DNA from 2 places in the Shewanella sp. ECSMB14102 genome. Region 1 is predicted to be linked to the other one. Evidence: riboswitches for the same ligand, from Rfam matches in the RefSeq annotation. Region 1 holds a riboswitch; the other holds the start of a gene.
The links. A riboswitch is a leader RNA that binds a small molecule or an ion and turns the genes downstream of it on or off. The one in region 1 is predicted to bind cobalamin.
Positions count from the first base shown of each region.

Region 2: linked by a shared signal. The riboswitch ahead of RC73_RS15910 (TonB-dependent receptor) and the one ahead of RC73_RS08110 (ABC transporter ATP-binding protein) in region 1 are both predicted to bind cobalamin.

Region 1 covers NZ_JWGX01000019.1:90,532-102,904, reverse strand. The annotation lists gene RC73_RS08135 (cobyric acid synthase) at 1-1,323, opposite strand, end outside; gene cobU (bifunctional adenosylcobinamide kinase/adenosylcobinamide-phosphate guanylyltransferase) at 1,398-1,994, opposite strand; gene RC73_RS08125 (adenosylcobinamide-GDP ribazoletransferase) at 1,991-2,767, opposite strand; gene cobT (nicotinate-nucleotide--dimethylbenzimidazole phosphoribosyltransferase) at 2,767-3,831, opposite strand; gene RC73_RS08115 (FecCD family ABC transporter permease) at 3,849-4,919, opposite strand; gene RC73_RS08110 (ABC transporter ATP-binding protein) at 4,916-5,857, opposite strand; cobalamin riboswitch at 5,957-6,093, opposite strand; gene RC73_RS08105 (histidine phosphatase family protein) at 6,162-6,947, opposite strand; gene metH (methionine synthase) at 7,191-10,910, shown strand; gene RC73_RS08095 (porin family protein) at 11,586-12,128, shown strand.
Region 2 covers NZ_JWGX01000051.1:29,217-41,589, reverse strand. The annotation lists gene RC73_RS15945 (S46 family peptidase) at 1-799, shown strand, start outside; gene azu (azurin) at 1,040-1,507, opposite strand; gene RC73_RS15935 (DUF2059 domain-containing protein) at 1,716-2,237, shown strand; gene rbsK (ribokinase) at 2,305-3,210, opposite strand; gene rihA (pyrimidine-specific ribonucleoside hydrolase RihA) at 3,214-4,152, opposite strand; gene RC73_RS15920 (hypothetical protein) at 4,300-5,556, shown strand; gene RC73_RS15915 (DUF805 domain-containing protein) at 5,809-6,156, shown strand; cobalamin riboswitch at 6,304-6,496, shown strand; gene RC73_RS15910 (TonB-dependent receptor) at 6,589-8,538, shown strand; gene RC73_RS15905 (GDSL-type esterase/lipase family protein) at 8,647-9,267, shown strand; gene RC73_RS15900 (HDOD domain-containing protein) at 9,413-10,135, shown strand; gene RC73_RS15895 (LysR family transcriptional regulator) at 10,184-11,086, opposite strand; gene metE (5-methyltetrahydropteroyltriglutamate--homocysteine S-methyltransferase) at 11,252-12,373, shown strand, end outside.

The sequences.
Region 1 (12,373 bases):
AAGCAACAATGGCTGCATGCATCTGTCCGGGATCCGCGACGCTCCGCAGTGGATCTCATAGCCGGAGACTGACGCCGATGATTGCCCAAGCCTCAGGCTACCGCTGACATTGAGCAGCTGTTTTTCGACTTGCAGCTCGGTAGTGAGCGGCAGGTAGCCCAGCCCTTGGCTGGTACCGGGCAAGTCTTCCAGCCCCAAGGGGTCGGCAATGCTCTGCCCCAGCATCTGAAAGCCGCCGCAGATACCGATAAGCTTGCCGCCATAGCGCAGATGGCGGGCTATGCCCTTATCCCAGCCCTGTTGGCGGATAAAAGCCAGGTCGGCGCGCACATTCTTGCTGCCGGGCAACAGCAGGAGATCCAGCCCTGGAAGTTCACCCTGATGGGTCGGCCCTATATAACAAAACTCGATATCCGGATGCAGCCGCAGCGGGTCAAAGTCGGTATGGTTGCTGATCCTGGGGTACACCAAGACGCCGACTCGCAGTCGCGTCCCAGTTCTTTCAGATTGAGTTGTTTCAGATTGAGTTGCTTCAGATTGAGCTCGTGCTGATTGAGCTGTTGTCGGCTGCTCGGTAGTTCCCCCCTGAGACTGAGCAGTTGTTTGCACCAGTGCATCTTCGGCGTCCAGATGCAGGGCATCGAGGTAGGGCAATACGCCCAATACCGGCTTGCCGGTGTGAGCCTCGAGCCAATCCAGCCCGGACTGCAGCAATGAGATATCACCGCGAAAACGATTGATCACAAAGCCTTTTACCCGCGCCTGCTCACTCTCGGACAGCAGGGCCAAGGTACCGACCAGGTGGGCAAATACCCCGCCCTTGTCAATATCGGCGATGAGGATCACCGGGCAGTCCACAGCTTCGGCAAAGCCCATATTGGCAATATCGCCCTGGCGCAAATTGATTTCGGCCGGGCTACCGGCGCCTTCTACCAGCAGCCAGTCAAACTCCTGCTGCACCCTGTGCCAGGATACCAACACCGCCTGCATGGCAGCGGCTTTATAGTCACGACTCTCGGGGCCGAAAAAGGCGGCCGCTTCCAGGCTGGTCAGCGCCTTGCCCTGAATAATCACCTGCGCCTTGGTATCCGAGCTGGGTTTCAGCAATACCGGGTTGAAGTCGATTCTCGGCTCAAGACCGGCGGCCACCGCCTGCAGCGCCTGGGCCCGGCCAATTTCACCCCCATCCAGGGTGACGGCGCTGTTAAGCGCCATATTTTGCGGCTTGAAGGGCGCCACTCGCTGACCATGACGATGAAACACACGACTGAGTCCGGCCACTAAGGTGCTCTTACCGGCATCCGAAGTGGTGCCCTGCACCATAAGGCTGCGGCCAGGCCGGGCCAGAGCCGACAATTCAGCTTTAAGTTCTGCGCCATTATGGGGTACTGGATTACTCATACCTTACCCCGCTGATCCGGGCTTGTACCCGAAACGCTCAAGCCCAGGGAGCCACTGCTATCAGAGCTCACAGGCTTTAACGCCAGCGGTAAACCTGCGACCACCAGAGTGACTCTGTCGGCCTTGGCGGCCAGCGCCTGATTGAGCCAACCGGCCTCATCGACAAAACGCCGACTCAGCTCCCCAAGCGGCACTATGCCGGAGCCGACTTCGTTGCTCACCAGCAGCAGATCGCCGTCAAACCCGGCTACCGCATGCAGCAAGGCCGCGCGTTCGCAAGCCATATCGGCACCTAAGCAGAGCTGATTACTGAGCCAAAGCGTCAGGCAGTCTACCAATACCGGCGCTCCAGAGCCTGAGCGCTGCACAAGCGCCTTGGTCAAATCGAGCGGCACCTCGGCCAACTGCCATTCGAGGCTGCCGCCTTGGCGTTCAGTTTGATGGTGGGTGATACGCCGGGCCATCTCCTCATCGGCGGCCTCGGCTGTTGCCAGATACCAGGGGCGGACATTGGCCGGGCACAAGTCGGCCAGTTGCCGCTCGGCGTAACCACTCTTGCCGCTACGGGCACCGCCCAGAATAAGATGGATCATGCCGGGCTGCCCCCCAAGGCCAGCAACAGCATATAAACCGCCAGCTCACTCACCTGCTGCGCCGCCCCTAGGGTATCACCTGTGTAACCGCCAATCTGGCGCCGGAACCAGAACACTAGGGCCCAACGCAGCAACAACATGGTCGGCAGCAGCCAGAACAGCAGCGTGGTGGACAGCAGTGCCGTCAGCACAATTCCAGTCAGCAGCAAAATACCCAGCTCATTGAACCCCTGCTGCTGCGCCAAAGGTTTGCTCTTGCCCTCGTCGCGAACATAGGTTTCGCTAAAGATAATGCTGGCCGCCGTCACCCGGCTGACACAGTGCGCCAATACCAGGGCCAGCGCCGCCTGGTTGATGTCGTAAAGTGCCAACTCCAGCAGTAACTGGTACTTGAGCAGCAACACCAACACCAATGCCAAGGCGCCATAGCTGCCAAGGCGGCTGTCTTTCATGATTTTCAGTTTGTCTTCTACCCGCCAACCGCCGCCGAAACCATCGGCGGTGTCGGCCAGGCCATCTTCATGAAAACCGCCGGTAACCAGCACACTGCTAATCATCGCCAGCACTATGGCGATGGAGCTTGGCAATATGCCGGCGGCCAGCAGTAACACCAAGGCGGAGATCAAACCCACCACCACGCCCACCAGGCCAAAGTAGCGGCTGGCCTTGTTGAGGCTGTCGCTGTCCACCGTCAGGGCGCTGGGTACAGGAATACGGGTGAAAAAACCTATTGCGATCAAAAATAGCCGCAGCTGCCCGAGCCAGAATCCCATCAGAGCACCTCTTGGGTAGCAGGCTCTACCACCTTGTCGACCCCGGCTTCACCAAAGCTGGCCATCTGGTTGTAGAAGTTGGCCGCCGCCTGCACCAAAGGCAGCGCCAGCGCCGCGCCCGAGCCTTCGCCCAACCTGAGCCCAAGCCTGAGCAAGGGCTTGGCGGACATGGCCTCGAGCAGCAACTTGTGGCCGCGCTCTTCAGACTCATGGGCAAAAATAAGATAATCCCTCACCCCCGGCGCCAAACGCACAGCCGCCAGCGCCGCTGTCGACGCGATAAAACCGTCCACCAGCACGGGCACGCCAAATTCGGCCGCCGCCAACATGGCCCCTGTCATCTGCACTATTTCAAAGCCTCCGAGGCAGGCGAGGATACTGAGTGGCTCGGTCAGCTCGCAGTGGTGCAGCAGCAGTGCCTGCTCTATCAGCAGGCATTTGCGCTTAAGCGTCGCGGCATCTATGCCGGTGCCGCGGCCAACACATTCACTCACAGGCAAGCCTGTCAGAGCAGCCATCACGGCGGCGGCAGAAGAGGTGTTGCCTATTCCCATCTCCCCCAGCGCCAGCAGGTTGCTGCCGGCATCGATATGGCGTTTTACCAAGGTGCGCGCCATGGCAAACCCTTGACGCACAGCGCCCAGAGTCATAGCGGCGCGTTTGTGGATAGGCCCGGTACCGGCGCCCAGACGCTGCTCTGTAACCTCGGGGATCCCCAAGGGGCTGAGAATGCCGCAGTCAATCACCTCCAGCTCGAAGCCGGTCTGGCGACAAAACACATTGATGGCGGCGCCGCCGGCAACAAAGTTAAGCACCATTTGGGTGGTCACCTCGCTGGGAGCAATCGACACCCCGGCCGCGGCAATACCATGGTCGGCGGCAAACACCAGCATCACGGGGCGGCGGATGACTAACTCATCAGTGGCGGAACCGAGCTGAATGCGCCCCAACTGCAGCGCCAAAGCCTCCAGCTCACCCAAAGCGCCCAGGGGTTTGGTCTTGTTGTCTATGCGGGCCTGAATCGCGTCATCCAGCGCGTGATTGATTGCTGCAACCTGGTACATCCTTCCCTCTCTTATCGTTATTGGCCGCGTTTACGCAGCACCATCAGGAAAAACAGACTGCCGATGGCCGAGGTGATCACCCCCACCGGCAGCTCTTGGGTGGGCAGTATGCTGCGAGCCAGCACATCGACCCAAACCATAAACAGGCCGCCCGCCAGTGCCGTCAGCACCATGGGATGCTGCCCCGGCAGCAACAACCTGACAATATGAGGCACCATCAGCCCCACAAAACCTATCCCGCCGCAGTGGGCCACCAGAGTGGCGGTAATAAGCGAGCATAACAGCAGCATGGAAACCCTGAGCCTTTGCACCCTGATCCCCAGAGTGTGAGCGGTTTCATCACCGGCAAGCATCGCCAGCACCTGGCGCTTGAAGGCCAGGATCACCAGCAAGGCCGCCAGCACCACCAGAGTGGGCAGTCCAAGCCCATCCCAACTGGCACGGGCAAAACTGCCCAGACTCCAAAACAGCAAGGAGGTGGTGGCCTGCGGGGTGGAAAAATACAAGATCAAACTGGTGAGGGCGCTGAACATAAAGGAGATGGCGACCCCGGAGAGCAACATTCTCTCTATCTGGTTGCCGATATTCCTGCCCGCGAGCAGCAGTACCATGAGCACAGCCAAACTGGCACCGATAAAGGCTCCCAGCGGCAGCGATATCCCGGAGATGGCCGAACTCAGCCCAAGGCCGGTCGCCAGGGCGACCGAGACCACCGCGCCGAAGCTGGCGCCCGAGCTGATACCGAACAGGTAAGGATCGGCCAACGGGTTGCGGGTCACCGCCTGCAATACATAACCCGACAATGCCAGACCGCTGCCGGCGATAAAGGCCAGCAAGATACGCGGCAGGCGCAGATCCCAGACGATACGCTCGCTGATGGCAGAAGGCTCACCCACGCCCAGCAGGTGTTTGCCAATCACTCTTGCCACATCGAAGAGGCTGATATCGGCGGCGCCAAAACCGGCGGCGGCCAAGGGTGTCAACACAGTGCCGAGCAGCAACAGCAGCCAGCACCAGTAAAGTCTGGGCAAGGGCCTGAGAAACCAGCCGATAAGCGAGCGCCCCGGTGCGGCCACGGAAGCATTCATGCGCCACCTCCCACCGAGCGTGGGCGCCGGTCAGTTTCCTTGTGAGCAACACAGGTTTCGGCCGAGGCAGGCCCTGCCATTGGCTCGACTATCGCAGCGCCTTGAACCTCGCCACTGGCGAGCGCCGCCGAGCTTACAGCCTTGCCGTGACCAGGCTCTGGCGACTGATAGCCGTAAAAGTAGTGGATCAGCGGCCTTCCCAACTGCGGATGCTTTCCCACCTGGCAGCAAACACCGAAGACACCGGCAATTCTGTCTTCGGTCAATACGCTCTGGGGCGAGCCGTGGGCAATACGGCGGCCGTTATCCAGCAGCAAGAGTTCGTCACACAGGGCCGAGGCCAAATTGAGATCGTGAATCGAGGCGATCACCGTGACCCCCAGGCTGCGCACCAGCTCGAGGATCTGGATCTGATAGCGGATATCCAGATGATTGGTGGGCTCGTCCAGGATCAAAAGCTTGGGGCGCTGCACTATGGCGCGGGCAATCAAGGCCCTTTGCTTCTCTCCGCCGGAAAGCTGCGCGAAAGGCTCTGCGGCCTTGTGCTGCAACCCGACCTGCGCCAATGCCGCCTGCACCTGGGCCTTGTCGGCCGCCGATGGCATATCAAACAAACCCTTGTGGGGAGTCAGTCCCATGGCCACTAATTGAGTCAGATCCAGTGCCAACTGGGCCGGGGTATCCTGCAGCACCACAGCCACCTCTTTGGCGAAGGCTTTGGCTGACAAGCTATGGATATCCTGACCAAACAGCTGGATCTGGCCGCTATCCGGGCGGATATAACGATAGAGGCAGCGCAGCAGGCTCGACTTACCGGCACCATTGGGGCCTATGAGCCCGAGCATCTTGCCACTTGGCAGCTCAAAACCCACATCGGCCAATACGCTGTGACCACCGGGAAGCCAGCTAAGCTGTTGCACCTTGAGTGCCAGGCTCATAACCGCCCCCCGACATTGAGCCTGTGACCAGCAGAAGGCTCAGGCTGCAGTGGAAGAATCATCTATTCGCTCCCCCGGTTTACCCGCCCGGGTTTCTGGTTTGATTTATCAGCCTGGGCAGGTCTCCTGACTCGTCGCCAAAGGCGACTCACAGTTGCGGGCACAGTCCGGGCTTTCCCGGTTCCCTGGGTTGGTTCACCTGCAAAGGCGCCAACACCCTGGCTGCTGCCGCACTTGGCGGCCATTTGGGGTTATTATCCCGGTTTTATCGCCCGGCACAATTGCCCGGCGCAATAGCGCAGCACTATTGCGGCCAGTGGAGCTTGCAGAAACACTGCCATTCCTGGTCATTTTCACCGCTGGCATCACCGCTGGCATCACGGCTGGCATAGAGGGTTATTCTGACCCAGGCCGCATAAGGTAGCTCCAAGGCGTTGAACACTGCCGCAGGCGGCATCTGCCCCGGCAGCAAAATCTCGGCCAGCAGCAGCCGGATAACCCCGCTGTGAGTCAAGATCAGTGCCGCATCGGCGCTTGCTGAAGAACCAGAGCCTTTTGAACCAGAGCCTTTTGAACCAGAGTCTCTTGAATCAGAGCTTTCGGAACAACTAACCTCTCTCGCAAGCCAGCGCTGCACCATAGTCTGCCAGCCATCCAACACCCGGCTACGAAAGGCTGGCAGCGATTCCCCGCCCGGCGGAGTATTGGCCACTGGGTCACGCCAGAAGGCTTCGGCCGCCTCGCTATGCTGCTGATAGACACTCGCCACCTTCATGCCGTCCCAGTCACCGAAGTCCAGCTCCCAGAGCCAGTCATGCTGCTGCAGCGGCGCCGGGAAATAGTCGGGCATATCGGCCTTGAGCTCGGCGGCAAAGGCCTGGCAACGCAGGGCCGGAGAACTCAGCAGCGCCAGGCGTTCGGGCGCACTCGGCAACTGCTCCAGCTCACTACTGATAGCCCGCCAGCTACGCCACATCTGCGCTTTGCCCTCATCGCTCAGGGCCACATCACTGCGGCCGCGGATAATCTCGCCGCCTTCACATTCACCGTGCCGCAGCAGATAGATATTCAGTTGCCTATGTTCAGCCACACACCTCTCCCGTCAGAGTCCCGGTGGTTACCGGGCCAATTTAACCTTGCCGCAGGCCGCCGGAATCCGTATATTATGGACGTCTATACGTATAAATGTCCAAAATAACTTTCCGCGCCCACACACGCCTTTGGCTATCATGCCAGATAGTGTCCCGGGCGTCAGGTCGGCAGAGATGATGTCGCGGATGCCAAACATCCGCGAATGTAAAACAGCAATAAGACAGGTATGAAAGGTAACCCTATGGCGACTTCCCAGCACTCCCCAAGCCAGACAGAGTTCAAGCTCAAACAGACCCTCAAAGAGCGGATCCTGATTTTAGATGGCGCCATGGGCACCATGATCCAGGACTACAAGCTGGAAGAAGCCGATTACCGCGGCGAGCGCTTCAAAGATTGGCATTGCGATGTCAAAGGCAACAATGATCTGCTGGTACTGACCCAGAGCGAGATCATCAAGACCATTCACAGGGAATACCTGCTGGCCGGTGCCGACATCATAGAAACCAACACCTTCAACGCCACCACCATTGCCATGGCCGACTATGAGATGCAGAGCCTGGCGGCGGAGATCAATTACCAAGGCGCCAGAATCGCCCGCGAAGTGGCCGATGAAGTGGCCGCCGCCAGCGGTATTCCCCGCTATGTGGCCGGGGTGCTCGGCCCCACCAACCGCACCTGCTCCATCAGCCCGGATGTGAATGACCCCGGCTTTCGCAACATACATTTCGACGATCTTGTGTTGGCCTACAGCGAATCCACCGAGGCGCTGATCGCCGGTGGCGCCGACATCATCCTGGTGGAAACCATCTTCGATACTCTCAATGCCAAGGCGGCGTTGTTTGCCATCGAAAATGTGTTCGAGAAACTGGACCAAAAGTTGCCGGTGATGATTTCCGGCACCATTACCGATGCCTCGGGCCGCACCCTGACAGGGCAAACCACAGAGGCCTTTTACCATTCTCTCAGACATATCAAGCCGCTGAGTATAGGCCTCAACTGCGCCCTGGGCCCGAAAGAACTGCGGCCCTATGTCGAGGAGCTTTCCCGTATCAGCGAGTGCTTTGTCTCGGCGCACCCCAATGCCGGCCTGCCCAATGAATTCGGCGGCTATGACGAGACTCCGGCAGAGATGGCAAGCGTGATAGGCCCCTGGGCCGAAGAGGGGCTGCTCAATATTGTCGGCGGCTGCTGCGGCACCACGCCTGCGCATATCAAGGCGATTTCTGAAGCTGTTAGCCTTCATGCACCAAGGCCGCTGCCTGAGCTGCCGGTAGCATGTCGCCTCTCCGGACTGGAACCCCTGACCATAGATGCAAACAGCCTGTTTGTGAATGTGGGCGAGCGCACCAATGTCACCGGCTCGGCCCGGTTTCTCAAGTTAATCAAAGAAGGCCAGTACGAAACCGCGCTGGAGGTGGCCCGTGACCAGGTAGAAAACGGCGCCCAGATCATAGATATCAACATGGATGAGGGTATGCTCGACGGGGTCGAGATGATGCAGAAATTCCTCAACCTTATCGCCTCAGAGCCGGATATCAGCAAGGTGCCTGTGATGATCGACTCCTCCAAGTGGGAGGTGATTGAGGCCGGGCTCAAGTGCATTCAGGGCAAGGGAATAGTCAACTCCATCTCCCTCAAAGAGGGCGAGGCCAAGTTTATTGAACAGGCCAAACTGGTGAAGCGCTACGGCGCCGCCGCCATCATCATGGCCTTCGACGAACAGGGCCAGGCCGACACTCGGGAGCGCAAAACCGAGATCTGTACCCGCGCCTACCGGGTGCTGGTGGATAAGGTGGGCTTCCCGCCGGAAGATATTATCTTCGACCCCAATATCTTCGCCATCGCCACCGGCATAGAGGAGCACGATAACTATGCGGTGGACTTTATCGGCGCCATTGCAGATATCAAGGCCAACCTGCCCCATGCGATGATTTCCGGCGGGGTGTCCAACGTTTCTTTCTCCTTCCGCGGCAACAACCCGGTGCGGGAAGCCATTCATGCCGTGTTCCTCTATCACGCCATCAAGGCGGGGATGGATATGGGCATAGTCAACGCCGGTCAGTTGGCCATCTATGATGATATCGACCCTGAGCTGAAGCAGAAGGTAGAGGCCGTGGTGCTCAACCTGCCCTGCCCGGTTGCCGACTCCAGTAACACAGAGCAGCTGCTCGAAGTCGCCGAGAAGTATCGAGGTGGCCCGGGCGGCGCAGGCAAGAAAGAAGATCTCGAATGGCGCAAGTTGCCGGTCAACAAACGCCTGGAACACGCGTTGGTGAAAGGGATCACCGAGTACATAGACGCCGACACCGAAGAAGCGCGCCTGCAGGCCAAGCGGCCGCTGGATGTGATTGAAGGCCCGCTGATGGACGGCATGAACGTGGTGGGCGATCTCTTTGGCGCCGGTAAGATGTTTTTGCCGCAAGTGGTCAAGTCCGCCCGGGTGATGAAAAAGGCGGTCGCCTATCTCAATCCCTATATCGAAGCCGAAAAAGTCGAAGGCCAGAGCAACGGCAAGGTGCTGATGGTCACGGTCAAGGGCGATGTTCACGACATAGGCAAGAACATAGTCGGGGTGGTGCTGGCCTGTAATGGCTATGAAGTGATAGATCTGGGTGTCATGGTTCCGGTGGAGAAAATCATCGAAGTTGCCAAGGCCGAGAAGGTCGACATCATAGGCATGTCCGGGCTCATTACCCCGAGCCTGGATGAGATGGTGCACAACGTTAAAACCTTCGAGCGCGAAGGTCTGACCCTGCCGGCGATTATCGGTGGTGCCACCTGCTCCAAGATCCATACCGCAGTAAAGATAGCGCCCCATTACCCCCACGGCGCCATCTATATCGCCGATGCCTCGCGCGCCGTGCCTATGGTCAGCAAGCTCATCAACAATGAAACCCGCCAGGCCACCATAGACGAAACCTACCGCGAATATGAAATGATGCGCCAAAAGCGCCTGTCGCAGACCAAGCGCAAACAGATAGTGCCTTTGCAGGTAGCACGGGATAACCGCTGCAGCCACGACTGGGCCAACTACCAAGCGGTGAAGCCCAACACCCCGGGGATCCAGGTGTTTGACGACTATCCGCTGGAGGACTTACTCGAGCGCATCGACTGGACGCCGTTTTTCCGCGCCTGGGAATTGCACGGTCATTTCCCGCAGATCCTGGATGATGAAGTCGTCGGTACTGAGGCCCGTAAAGTCTATGCCGACGGCAAGGCGATGCTGGAGCAAATCATCCAAGAGAAGTGGCTCACCGCCAAGGGGGTTATCGGCCTCTTTCCCGCCAACAGCGTCAACTTCGATGATATAGAGATCTACACAGATGACTCTCGCAGCCAAGTGTTGCTGACCACCCATCATCTACGGATGCAGCTGGAGCGGGTGGGCAACCACAACTTCTGTCTCTCTGACTTTGTTGCTCCCAAAGAGAGCGGCGTGGCCGACTATATGGGTGGATTTGCGGTCACCGCCGGCCATGGCATCGACGCCCATATTGCCCGTTTTGAGGCGGCCCACGATGACTACAGCGCCATCATGCTCAAGTGTCTGGCCGACCGCCTGGCCGAAGCCTTCGCCGAGCGGATGCACGAGCGGGTGCGGAAGGAGTTCTGGGGTTATGCCAGAGAAGAAAACCTGGATAACGAGGCGCTTATTCGTGAAAAGTACAAGGGCATACGCCCGGCTCCCGGCTACCCTGCCTGCCCGGACCACACGGAAAAAGGCCTGCTTTGGCAGCTTCTTAAGCCAGACGAGTGTATCGACCTCAAGATCACCGAAAGCTTTGCCATGTACCCCACGGCGGCGGTCAGCGGCTGGTACTTTGCGCACCCGCAATCACGCTATTTTGGGGTGAGCAACATAGGCCGAGATCAGGTGGAAGACTACGCCCGCCGCAAAGGGATGACAGTGGCCGAAGCCGAGAAGTGGCTGGCCCCGGTGTTGGATTATGATCCTGAGTAAAAGAAGCTCTTAAGCGAACAACTGAGCTGTTCAGGGGCTCTCGCCTTTTCTCATCAGAGCCCCTGATTGCTGCCCATTGTTCCTCTTTAAAACAAGCGCTTCCCAAAATCCGTTATTGTCTCCAATCACAGCCCTCTGGGCTTTCGCCCTGAGGGCTGGTGTAAAGGCCGCGAAAACATCAGCATCTATATCAGCGGTGTTGGATATCCCGAAGGATTATTGGCAATGAGTCAGCTCAGGTTCAGGAAGGGTAAAAACATGCACTCACCAAATCGCCAAACAAAATCTAACCAACTGTTAAATAATAAAATTATATGAATGAGCTTGGAGCTTCGACGGCTTAAAACACCTTACATCCAAGCCGGTAAACCGACGCTACGCACGCATGGGACTTGTGCACAACCGGCCTAACAACTCCAACTTGGACAATCCAAAATACACAATATAATCAAGTAGATAGAGACTTTAGCGGCGGCAATCTCAGCATCATCCCCTCCCCTAATAGTTATCACACAAGATCTGAAGCTATCTCTGTGACAAGGCTCTTATTGTTCTATTTTTTGAGACAAAGAGACACATAGTTGCGGGCTTCTGTAAGCGCTTAACTTACCTTAAAGTATGACTCATCAACCCGATAAACATTTTAATAAAACGACTTAGCAGTCTTAGGAGTCTATGATGAAACTGAACAAAATAATGATGATGGCTGCAGGAGCAGCATTGGTATGTAGCAGTGCACAAGCAGTCGAGATAGAGTACTTCGCCGGGGCAGGTCTGGGCTACCAGGCTGATGAAATTGAGGGTGCAGTCAATAAAGACACCGAAGACATGAGCTATCAGGCACGTATAGGTATGCTGATTGAACAGCAACACCGTATTACCGGTACTTTTGGTTACATGGAAGATAAGTTCAGCGTTGCCGCCAACAACTACAAACAGGAACAATACAGCTGGCTGGTATCCTATGATTACCTATTGCCGGTGCATAAAGATGTCAATCTGTTCGCCGGTGTCAGTATGGGCGCCAATGACAACAAGATTGCCGGCAAATCTTCAACAGATTTCGTCTGGGGTGGTCAAGTCGGTGTCCAGTACAAATGGAGTGAACATTTCTCCTCAGACCTTGGCTATCGTTACCTGGCCCAGGACTATGAAAAGAACGGCATCGAAATTAATGACAGCCAGCAAGTATATTTGACCTTGGATTACAAGTTCTAAACTGTATTGACATAGTTTTCAAAGGGTACTGATAGTTTAAGTACCCGGGAATTTTAAACTCATTCTTCTTCATTCATCAACTATTGACCATTTGGCAAGTGCCAGTCAGCTTTAGGGCGGCTGGCATTTTTTTATCATATTGATTTTTATCATATTGGTTGTCATTTAATGTCTATGTCCCGCAAATAGGAACTTAAACCAGCATGATGGGAAACAAGCCAATGGCAGACAAGCTTTCAGCAAGA
Region 2 (12,373 bases), on a different contig from region 1:
CAAGCGTTATGCGGCGCTGCCCAAGTCTGAGCGACTGCCGGCGCTGGACAAGTACTTCGGCATAGGCAACAAGCTCGATGAGGCCAAGCTGAAGAAGACTCTGGACAAGATGTACAAGAATACCAAGCTGGATAACAAAGATGTGCGTCTGGCCTGGATGGACAAGTCGGTTGCCGATTTCAAGGCCTCGAAAGATCCTATGATCCAGTTTGCCGTGGCCTTCTATGACACAGGTATGCAGCTGGAGCAGAAAAAGAAAGAGTTGGCCGGTGAGCTGATGAAGGTGCGTCCTCAGTACATGGAAGCCATCATTGCCTACAACCGTGAGCAGGGTAAACCTGTGTATGCCGATGCCAACTCCAGCCTGCGGGTGACGGTGGGTCATGTGAAGGGCTACTCACCCAAAGACGGTCTCTACGCCGTACCTTTCACTCGTCTGGAAGGCATAGTGCAGAAAGACACCGGGGTTGAGCCTTTCGATGCTCCCAAGAAAGAGCTGGAGCTTATCAAGGCCAAGCAATACGGTGACTTCTACTTCAAAGATATTGACTCGGTACCGGTCAACTTCCTCTCAACTCTGGATACCACAGGCGGTAACTCAGGCTCGCCAACCCTCAACGGCCGCGCTGAGCTGGTGGGACTGCTGTTTGACGGTGTTTATGAGAGCATCATAGGTGACTGGAACTACGACGATAACATCAACCGCTCCATTCAGGTGGACAGCCGTTACATGCTGTGGGTGATGAAGTATCTGGATAATGCAGATAACTTACTGCAAGAGATGGAAATCGTTAAGTAAGCTTCGCCATTAATCTGAATCCCCGCCAAGTTGCGGGGATTTTTTTAACTAGCGCTGGGGGGGGAGAGTTGCAGGGCCTGATTCAACAGCTGGCATACCTCGGCGGCCGGGCGCTCAACCTTATCGGGCAAAGATTGCTGTACCCCGCGGGCCTTGACCAATGATGATTAGAGGAAGTCTGCTGTCTTACGGTAGGGAAATGTTTCTTTGGGCCCCTTGCAGGGCCCAAAGCGCGCAGGCTTAGCCTTTGATACTGAAGCTGCCTTGCATCACGGCCCAGTGGCCAGGGAAGGAGCAGAAGAAGTTATAGCTTTCTTCCGGTGTCATGCCTTCGGTGCTGAAGCTGATGCTGACTGATTCGCCGCCACCAACCAGAGGTGTGTGGGCTATGACCCGTTCATCACCGGCTTTAACATAGGCGGCATCGGCGCCTGCTGCCATACCATCAGTGGCAATGCCCTGCATATCGGCGCTCTTGCTCAGAACCCAGTTGTGGCCCATGGCTATCACAGGTAGGGTGCCGGAATGAGTCAATGTCAGTTCTACCGTCTTGCAACTGGCGGGAACGCTGAGTTCTTTGGTATCAAATTGCATCGCATCGTTGGCTGTGATGGTCAGGCTGCATTCGTTGGCGCTGGCAGTACTGCTGATAACGGCGCCGGCTCCCAATAGGGCAATACCCGCGAGTCTCTTGGTTAACTTATTCATTTTCAATTCCTTTTCTGGTTTTAGGGTCGATATTTCTCTCGACAGTACGAGAGCCCCGCAGGCTCCCGCCTGGGTTAATCATAACGGTATCTAGCTTAAATGAGAATTAATCTCAGAATTTTAACTATCAGCCGCGGCCGGAGCAGCTGACAGCTGTTTGGGGTGTGATAGACTGACAGTCGAATCAATATTTGCCACGGAGGCACTCATGAAAGGTCCTGGTTTTTGGTCATCTCTTGTTCTGGGTGGTGTATTGCTCACCAGCCCTTTGGCGTTGGCCGATGACAGCGCTCGCCGGGCCCAGGTGGAGCAACTGCTGCTGGAAATGCAGATGGACTCCATGATGGACACGGCTTATACCCAGATGGAACAGATGATTTTGAGCATGCAACAAGAGTTCAATATCAAGGAGAGTGAAAAGCCTTTATTTGAAGAGTTTGCCCGCAAGAGTACGCAGATCTTCAAGCAGGAGCTGGGCTGGGACCGTCTGAAGCAGCCACTGACAGATATTTATGTAAAGCACTACAGTGACAAGGAAATTGCCGATATGCTGGCGTTTTATGCCAGTGACACAGGGCGCTCCATGGTTGCCAAGATGCCGGCCGTGATGCAGGAGTCGATGATGATGACTCAATCGCTGAGCCAGGGACTGCTGCCCAAAATGGAGCAACTGCAGCAGGAGTTTGCCACCAAGCTTCAGGCCCACAGAGAGGCCAATCCAGGCGAATAATTTGACTGGCAGCCAGCATAAAAAACGGGAGTCTATGACTCCCGTTTTTGTGGCGGTAAAGGCGTGATTACAGCTCGCGGCGGTAGGGAATTCCGCGCTGGGCGCCATGACGGGTCACGGCTATGGAAGCGGCCTTATTGGCAAAATCCACCGCTTGCTCCATGACCAGCCCTTCACTTAAAGCCACCATCAGGGCACCGTTGAAAGTGTCTCCTGCGGCTACAGTATCAATCACCTTGACCGGATAGCTAGGCACCAGGCCCTCAAACTCGGGATGGCGCACGTAGGCACCGCGGCTGCCGAGGGTGATTACCACTGTACCAACCCCTTTGGCTTGCAGAGCGGCTGCCGCTCTGGCAGCGCCGGCCTCATCTTCGACCTCGATACCGGTAAGCGCTTCTGCCTCAGTTTCGTTGGGAGTGATGATATCCACCAAGGCCAGCATATCGTCTGCCAAGGGGCTTGCGGGAGCCGGGTTGAGTATGGTCACTGTGCCCTGTTGCTTAGCCAGTTGCAGTGCAGTTTTGACTGATTCCAGAGGCGTTTCCAGCTGTGCCAACAGATGGCTGGCGTCTTCGAACAGGTCTTGATGACAGTGGACATCGGCAGGTTCCAGGCTGGCGTTGGCACCCGCGGCCACTCCGATACAGTTTTCACCGTTATCACCGATGAAAATCATCGCACTGCCGGTCGCCATTGCCGGCATCTTCTTCAACCCCTGTGGGTGAATGCCATCGTCCAACCAACTCTTAATCATGGTATCGGCAATGGCGTCGTCCCCAAGATGGCAGATAAAGTCCACTCGGGTACCAGGCTGTGCCAGTCTGGCGGTGGCGACCGCTTGGTTGGCCCCTTTGCCGCCATGTTCCAACCGGTAGCTGCGGCTCATCAGTGTTTGCCCAGGCTCGGGCAGGTGACTGAATTCCATCACATGATCGGCGTTGGCACTGCCGATTATCACTAGTCTGCTCATATTTTAATCCTGATAGGCGTAGAGGCTATCAACCAGCAGATCCACAAAGCCTTCACGATCCAGATGCATCAGCACCTTGGCGTTTGCGGGTTTACCGGTCAGGTGGTAACGATCGACAACAGTCATCCCTACAGTCAGTTCGCTCTGGGTTTCGATGGCCACATGGCAGTCCAGGCCGATGAACAGCTCAGGCTTGAGCAGCCAGGCTATGGTGCAGGGGTCATGCAGTGGTGCGCCATCAAAGCCCCACTTGGGATCCTTGTGGTAGATAACAAAGAATTCCAGCAGATCGGCAACACACTTGGCAACCTTGTTGGGAATAGCGCGGAAACGGGCCACATCCTGTTCCATGATCTGCGCCTCATGGGTCACATCCAGCCCGGCCATGACGATGGGGATACCTGACTTGAACACCATGTCGGCCGCTTCCGGGTCAACAAAAATGTTGAATTCGGCGGCAGGAGTCCAGTTGCCGACACCGGCGGCGCCGCCCATCAGCACTATCTGTTCGATACGGGATTTGAGTTCGGGATAGGCACTCAGGAAAATCGCGATATTGGTTAATGGCCCGGTGGGCACCAGAGTCACCGGCTGGCTGCTTTGGCGGATTTTTTCGGCCATCAGTTCCCAGGCCATTACCGGCTGAGGTTCAAAGGCGGGATCTGGTAGTTCAGGACCATCGAGCCCGGATTCACCGTGAACATTGTCGGCAATGATCAGCTCTCTTGCCAAAGGCTTGGGGGCACCGCTGGCTACAGGTATATCGGTTCTGCCCAGTAGAGTAAGCACTCGCATGGCATTGTTGAGTGTTTTTTCCTGGGTTTGGTTACCGGCGCTGGTAGTCACGGCCAATAGTTCCAGTTCAGGGTTGGCCAGGGCCAGGATCAAGGCAATGGCATCATCATGGCCGGGATCGCAGTCGAGAATGATAGGGCGTTTCATGCTGTTACTCCTTTCGCAATTTGCCCGAGCATAGCATGACTCTGTGGCGTGCGCAGACCCCAATGGCAAACTGTGAAGTGTTCCTCAACTGATTGTTGAAATCTGCTACAATCCGCGGCCTTAAAGGATTGAATCAAAGGGGGCTCGGTGGGAAAGATACGGGCAATCTGGAAAGACCTGGCTTTTATCGGCTCTTTTGCGCTTGCCGGTGGACTGTTCTCGGCTCTTGGGCTCTTTTTTGTCAAGGACAGTGTTGAATCCTGGCAGGAAGTGAATATCCTGCTCGAGCGAGGTGTCGAGACCCAAGGTTATATCGCCCGGCGTGCTCAACAATATGTGCCCCCGGGGCGCTGGGGTGTCGGCCGTTATGAGTGGGATTGCCTGGTGCATTACCAGTTGCCTAACGGCGGTGAGCATTATATCTGGAATCCCCCAGGCCTGCTTTGCGACTCAAAAAGCGTCGGTGAGGCTGTGACCCTTTGGTATTTGCCTGAGGAAGCTGGCATAGCGCGCACCGATATCCAGTACTATCGAGAGCAACAAAATACCTGGCACGAACTGTTGGGTATTCTATTGGCGTTGCCTATGTTGGCGCTAGGCGGTTGGACTCTGACCAAAGCGGGTCAATGTTTACGCTTTTTCCTGGCCAGAGAGCGACTCTCTCCTCGGCTTGAGCCGTTGCTGGAGGCCGATAACCCCGACGAGTTACTGGCATTTCTTGAAGTCAACCGGGCCAGCCCGGCCAGTAGCTTTTTGGGGCGGCAGGCTCTTGGCTACATTGCCGCCAGACCTGAATGGCAGACGCGTTTTCTTGCCTGGTTTGTCCCTGTGTGCCTCAAGTGGGAGTCGTCAAGTAAAGGCGAGGGCGCCTCTGGCCTCGAACTTTCATTGCAATGGACTCTCGGTCGTCGTTACCCTGAGTTTACTCTGGCACTGCTCGATGGCATTCGCAGCCTGTTTACTGAGCATGAACTGGCGAAGATGGTCTTCTCCCAGCATCTGACCGAGCTGCAACGCAAACCTTGGAGCACTGAAATTCAGGGGCAATTCAATGCCTTGTTATTGGGGCGGCAAATGCCTTTGGGTGACAACGGATTTATCCACACCGAGGTGAGTCGCTTGGTATGTCTTGGCTGGCTTTTGAATAACCTGGAATCGCTGCCAGAGGTTTGGCGCGGCGCTACTGCAGCCTTGCTCAAGGCGCTCGCAGCGCAGCGGCCACTCAATCCTTTGAGCCGTAAACAGCGTAAAAAACAAGTGTCATACTGGCGCAATATTCTCACCAGTCTGGCATCCAAGTCTAACTCGGGGGCAATAGGTCGAAAGCGCCAGGCACAGCTGGATCAAATGGAAGCCGATATCCAGGCTCTGGCCGCCAGCCGCGGTTTTAAGCTGACCAGGTAAGATGAAAAAGCGTCGATGTGCTATCTATTGGCGATATCTGTAAACCAATGACGACTGACGGGGTGAGATATCTCTGATTCTGTGGCGAACGGAATGTAAATCTCTTTTCTGTCACTTTGCAGTTCATTCAGGTATGTTAAAATTGTTTGCTGTTTCAGGGAGTCAGAAACTCTGGTGAAACTTTGGTTGCCTTAAGCCATTCAATAATTGGTGCGGCGTTTTCGGATCTTGGATCTGTTATTGGGAGAAAACATGGAACATTTCATCGGAGCCATCAAAAAATACGCCGACTTTACCGGTCGAGCCCGACGGACAGAATACTGGATGTTTGTTCTGTTCTATATCATTTTCAGTATGGTTGTCAGTGCTATCGACTATGCTCTGGGTACCACAGTGCTGGGGCTGATTTATTCTTTGGGTCTGCTATTACCCTCTATTGCGATTGCGGCGCGTCGACTGCATGACACTGACCGCAGTGGTTGGTGGCAGCTGTTGGGGCTAATCCCTGTTATAGGTTGGATTGTACTGCTGGTCTTCTACTGCCAGGACAGCGAAGTGGGTGACAACCGCTTTGGCAGTAACCCCAAAGAGCTGGGTTAATAGCTAAGAGCATAAAAAGGGAGCCTCGGCTCCCTTTTTGTTTTCAGGGTAAATTTGCGGTGGTCCGTCGTCGTCAAAATTAGACATTTATCCATATAGACGTCTATAATGCCCGCTCTCGGCCAGGCCGGGAATGACAGCACAGTATTTCAGTCAACCTCTCGTGGTGCCCCGGAATGAAAGACCGGGGATAATCGGGAAGCCGGTGAGAATCCGGCACTGCCCCCGCAACGGTAAATGGTGAGAGACAGGCGCGCCCAAGCGGCGTCATAAAAGCCGGGTCTTGCGCGGTCAACCGCATAGCCAAAGTCCGGAGACCGGCCCTGGAGGTATTTCGATGATTTCGGTGGGCAGATCTCGAAATGCGGCAGCCAAGGGGCTCTCCCTGCCGTGGCACTCTTGCCCCGTTTCCCTTTCAGGAGTCAAAGGAAAATGGGTTTCAAACTAAATCATCTCGCGCTGCTTTGCGGTGCATTTACCTCTGTTCCCGTCATGGCGAGCGTGACGCCCAAGGCTGTGGATGAACAGCTGGTGGTCATTGGCCGTCAGGATGACACGCCGCTCAATATTGCTGCCAATGTGGTGGTCATAGATGCCGCCGATATTCAGCAAAGTGGTGCCAGTAATCTGAGCGAGTTGCTGCGTGGCCGCAGTGGCATTCAAATATCCGACAATAACTCAGGGCCTGTGCTGGCGATGCGCGGTTTTTCGGCCAGTCAGGCGGTGAATAACACCCTGATACTGATTGATGGTCGCCGACTCAACAATATCGATATTGCCGCTCCCAGTCTGAGTGCCATTGCAGTCAATCAGATTGAAAGGGTGGAGATCCTATCCGGCAGTGCCGGGGTGCTTTATGGCGATCAGGCCGTCGGTGGGGTGATCAATATTATCACCAAGGCACCCAATGCCAGCGGTGGCAACCTGACCCTCTCAGGTGGCAGCTTCGATACCTACGAAGGCCGTGGCGATCTGTCCGGTGCCATCAATGACAACTGGCGTTACTATTTGGCTGCTGCTTATAACGAGAGTGACAACTACCGTAAAAACAATGCCAACGAAACCGGTTCTGTGCTGGGGCGTCTGCAATATGATTCAGAGTTGACCAACTTCTTTGTCGAAGGCAGTTACTACGATAATAAGCGTCAGACCCCTGGTGCGTTGACCAAGGCACAGTTTGAGGTCGATCCTCGCCAGGCGACATCGACGCCGGGGGATTACAACCATGAGATGACTTCCGCCTGGCGTGCTCATATTCAGCGCCAGGTGCACGCCAACTGGGCTTTGGTTGCGGACCTTAACTACAGTGACACTCTAGTGTCCAGCGTCAGCTATGGCAGCCCAGGTCGGAATGAGCGCTCGTTGTTGGAATTCAACCCCAAGGCGCTTGGGCGTTATCAGACCCGCAATGGTGAGCTGAGCATAGTCATAGGTGCAGATATTCAACGGGGTGAAACCGAGTTCGATCTCAGTTATATGCAGCGCAGCAATACCCAAACCATGACCAGCACCTATCTACAGGCCAATGTGCCACTGACCAGCAGCCTGAGCTATGTGGTGGGTGGGCGCTATGCCAAGGTCAAGGATGAACTCAAGGATGGTAAAGTTTATCCCAATGGCATAGATCTGGATGAAGACGCTCACGCGCTCGAGTTGGGGCTCAACTATCGGCCGCTGGAAGGCCACAGATTTTATCTTCGCGGTGATGAGAGCTTCCGTTTCGCCAAGGTCGATGAGCAAGCTTATACGCCGCCAACGGTCGTCGGCCTCAAGCCGCAGACCGGCCGTTCCATTGAAGCCGGCTGGGATTGGACCTTGAGCAACCAGAGCCTGCGTCTGAACCTGTACCGGCTGTCGCTGGAAGATGAAATTGTCTTTGATCCCAGTGCCGATATGCCTATCGGCGGCGCTTTCCCCGGTGCCAACGTCAATGCCGATGCTTCCCGTCGTTATGGCGCCAGCCTCGACTGGGACTGGCAGCTCAATGAGATGCTGCAGTTGGGACTTGAGTACAACTATATCGATGCCGAATTTACTGAAGGCGCCAACAAAGGCAAATCTCTCTCCTGGGTGGCCGAGCATTCAGGGCGTGTCTACACCAGTGTGGACTTTGGTCAGCACTGGCAGCTATTTGTCGAGGGCCAGTATTTGGGTGACAGATATATGGAAGGTGACAATGGCAATCAGCACGATAAACTGGACAGCTACTGGCTGGGAAATATCGCCCTCAACTACAGCCGTGATGCCTGGCTTGCCAGCCTGAGGGTCGACAACCTGTTTGACAAGCAATATGCCAGCTCAGGTTATTTCAGTACCTGGGGCGATGGTTATTACTCAGGAAGCGGACGGGCGCTGAGATTCAGCGTCAGCTATCGCTTCTGATAGCATAGAAAGCCGGGGTTTCCCGGCTTTTTTCTGCCCGTATTTCTATCGGTTGTAGTTTAGAACCTGGGCCTTTTCGAGCACCGACAAGGAGGCAAGAGTCGAAATATGAAAGCTGATTTTAGGTATGGTTTGAGAGGCGGGGTTATAGCCCTGTTGTCGCTGTTTTTGCTGGCGTGCTCAGAACCCAAGCTGGCTTATATCGGCAGTAATGGCAAACTGCTGGCCTTCGGTGACAGCCTGACCCAAGGCGTGGGTGCCAAGGCCGGGCATGATTATCCCAGCCGTCTGGCTGAGTTGTGCCGTTGTGAGGTGATCAACGCCGGGATTTCCGGTGAGCAATCGGCTGCCGGGCTTGAGCGTTTGCCGGCGCTGCTGGATGAAACCGAGCCGGATCTGCTTATTTTGCTTGAAGGCGGTAACGATATTCTCCGCGGTCGCAGCCAGGCGCAATTGGCGCAAAACATTGAGACCATGTTACTTGAGGCCAAAGAGCGGCAAATTCCGGTAGTGCTGCTGGCTGTGCCGCAAAAGAGTCTGTTGCTGTCACCTCTGCCTTTATATGCCGAACTGGCCGACAAGCACGGTGCCATATTGCTGGAGGATACTCTATCTGAGCTTTTGCGTTCAAACGAGCTCAAGTCAGATAATGTACATCTTAATCAACAGGGTTATTTACGTTTGGCACAAATCATCTTCTCCAAGCTGCAGGAGGCGGGCGCTTTTTGATGCTACTTTTTTGATTCTATTTAGCAAAAAGCGGGCTAATTATCGATTGAACTTGACCCTGGTGGGCGTTTTGTGGGTAAATTCTCTGCCATAATAAATGGCAATAGTGCCTTCATAATAAATAACAGCAGGTTTAAAGAATCACATGACAGATCTTGAGCAGCAGGTTTTTACTCAAGTGCGTGCCATTATTGCCAACGAAGAGCAGGTGATAGGGCGCCGCGGCATCCTGATCCCGCTTAAGAAGGCTATTATTGCCGATGGTGATATCCGCAATGTGATCGATATTGTCGCGACCGATCCCGCGCTGGCAGCCCATTTGCTGTGGCGCAGCAATAACGCGCTCTCACCTTCAGTCCAGCCCAACCGCAGCCTCAAGGATGCCTTGGTGCGCCTTGGACAGGTCAATATCTACCGTTATGCCTTTAGTTTCTATCTTAAGGAGCGGCTCGATGAATTGCCGCAGCCATATCGCAAGCTGGTACAAGGCTATTGGCGTTTGACCGAGTCAGTGGCGATCGAATCTGTGGACAGTTTGCATCAGATGCAAGGGGTACAGATAGACGCGGACGAAGTGCAGACTCTGGCACTATTCAGCGTATTCGGTCAGATAATAGCCCTGACAGCGTTTGCTTATCTCAACGCCGAAGCCGAGCAATGCTTTCCGCTGGGCATTATCAAGACATTAATAGATACCCAGCAGCAGACGCTGACGGTGGAAGCCTTTGAATCTCTGGGGTTGGATGATGAGCTGCAAAGCGAGTTTATGGTTGCTCATAACCTGAGACAGACCCGGGATCCCAATTCGCCCGGACTGGTACTGAGAAGGGTATTGTCCCAGCGCGGTCTGCTGCTGAATCCTCTCTAGATGCTTTGTGACTGCCGCCGCCTTTAAGGGACGGTGGCAGCCGCTCAGTCAGTGTCTGTCCTGACGCTGTAATCCCTCTTTGGCAATCAATTCCAGCAGCCTTTGCAGTTGCACTCTATTGCTGCTGTCGCGGCGGTAGGCACCGAACAGCGGCCGTTTCAGGCCTTCCTGCCCCAGTTTCACCGAGGTCAGGCTCAAGCCCTGGGCTTCGGTCAGTGACCAACTGGGTAAGGCCGCTACCCCTTCTTTACAGGCGATGCGTTGCAGCAATACATTGGTGAGATCGCAGCGTTTTTGTGGGCCAGGCACCACCCCGGCCGGTTCGAGGAAGTGACGGAAAATATCCAGCCTTTCCAGCGGTACCGGATAACTGATGATAGCTTCCCCGGCCAGTTGCTGCGGCAGAATATAGCTGTTGCCTGCCAGCGGGTGATCTTTGGCCATCACCAGTCTCACCTCAAAATCAAACAGATGCTGGTAGGCAAGGGCATGGCCGGGTACAGGATCTGAGGTTAGCACTATATCCAGCTCACCGGTTTCCAGTGCATTGAGTGAGTCGAACAGGTGGCGGCTGGAGAGATCCAGATTGGCATCCGGATAAGACTGATGAAAGGCTTCCATCACAGGCATTAACCAGCGAAAGCAGCTGTGGCACTCAATACCCACCTTCAAGGGGCCGCAGTTTCCTGATAGGCCTCGCTTGAGTACAAATTCGGTTTCCTGTACCCGAGGTAATATCTCTTCTGCCAGGGTCAGCAGACGACTACCTTCAAGCGTGAAGGTCAGAGGTTTGCTTTTGCGGACAAATACCTGGGAGTTAATCCGGGTCTCCAGCTCTTTAATTTGGTGCGACAGTGCCGACTGGGTGACAAAACGTTTCTTCGCCGCGCCGGCCAGACTGCCACTTTCTTTCAGTGCTATCAGAGTACGAAGGTGTCTCAGTTCTATCATTTCCTCTCCACATGAATGCCGCTCATGTTGCCCTTGAATTCAATTCGGTTGCCTGTGTTGAGACTAACACAATAAACTTCTAGACGTCCAGACGCCCATGTTTATTTGTTGTATTCCGGCGTCATCAGTCATTTGCCGCATGTTTTATAAAGGATGGTATACATTATGCGATTAAACAGTCTTGGCTTTCCCCGTATCGGGCGTCGACGTGAACTCAAGTTTGCTTTGGAGAAGTATTGGCGTGGTGAGTCCAGCGTGGCCGAATTAGAAAGCGTTGCCAATGAGCTTAGGCGCACCCATTGGCAGTGGCAGGCTGATGCCGGGGTGGAGCTGTTACCGGTCGGCGATTTTGCTTACTATGATCAGGTACTGACCCTGAGTGCGACTCTGGGGGTTATCCCAGAGCGTCACAGTGATGGCGGCGCTGTCAATCTCGATACCCTGTTCCGGATTGCCCGTGGCCGAGCGCCCAGTGGCAAGCATGCGCCGGCGTCTGAAATGACCAAGTACTTCAACACCAACTACCATTATCTGGTGCCTGAGCTCAGCGAAGATCAACGCTTCGATATCGCCTGGGAACAGTTGTTTGAAGAGGTGACCGAGGCTCAGGCGTTGGGCCACACCGCCAAGCCGATACTCTTGGGGCCGGTCACTTTCCTGTATCTGTCCAAAACAGTGGGTTCAGAGTTCGACCGTTTGACACTGCTGCCGGCGCTGCTGGAATGTTATCAAACCATTCTGGCCCGATTTGCCGCCCAAGGCGTTGAATGGGTGCAATTGGATGAACCTGCGCTGGCACTTGAGCTGGATGACAACTGGCAGCAGGCCTTTAATCAGGCCTACGGCGTGTTCAAGTCGGCGCCGTTCAAGCTGTTGCTGGCAACCTATTACGGCACTGTCGCCCACCATCAAAGTCTGTTGTCGGCACTGCCGGTGGCGGGTATTCACCTGGATCTGGTAACGGCGCCCGAGCAGTTGCAGGCCTTTGCTGGTGCATTGGCACCCGAGCAGGTGTTGTCGGTTGGGGTGATCAACGGCCGTAACGTCTGGGCCGCCGATCTGGATCTTGTGGCCGAGCAGTTGGCGCCACTGGCACGGGATCTGGGAGACCGGCTCTGGCTCGCTACTTCCTGCTCCCTGTTGCATACCCCGGTGGATCTTGAGGTGGAAACCGCGCTGGCGCCCGAGCTCAAGAGCTTACTGGCCTTTGCCCGGCAAAAACTCACCGAGTTGCAGGAGCTCAAGGCGCTTTTGGAGGCGCCTGAGACTGAAAATGCCAAAGCCGTG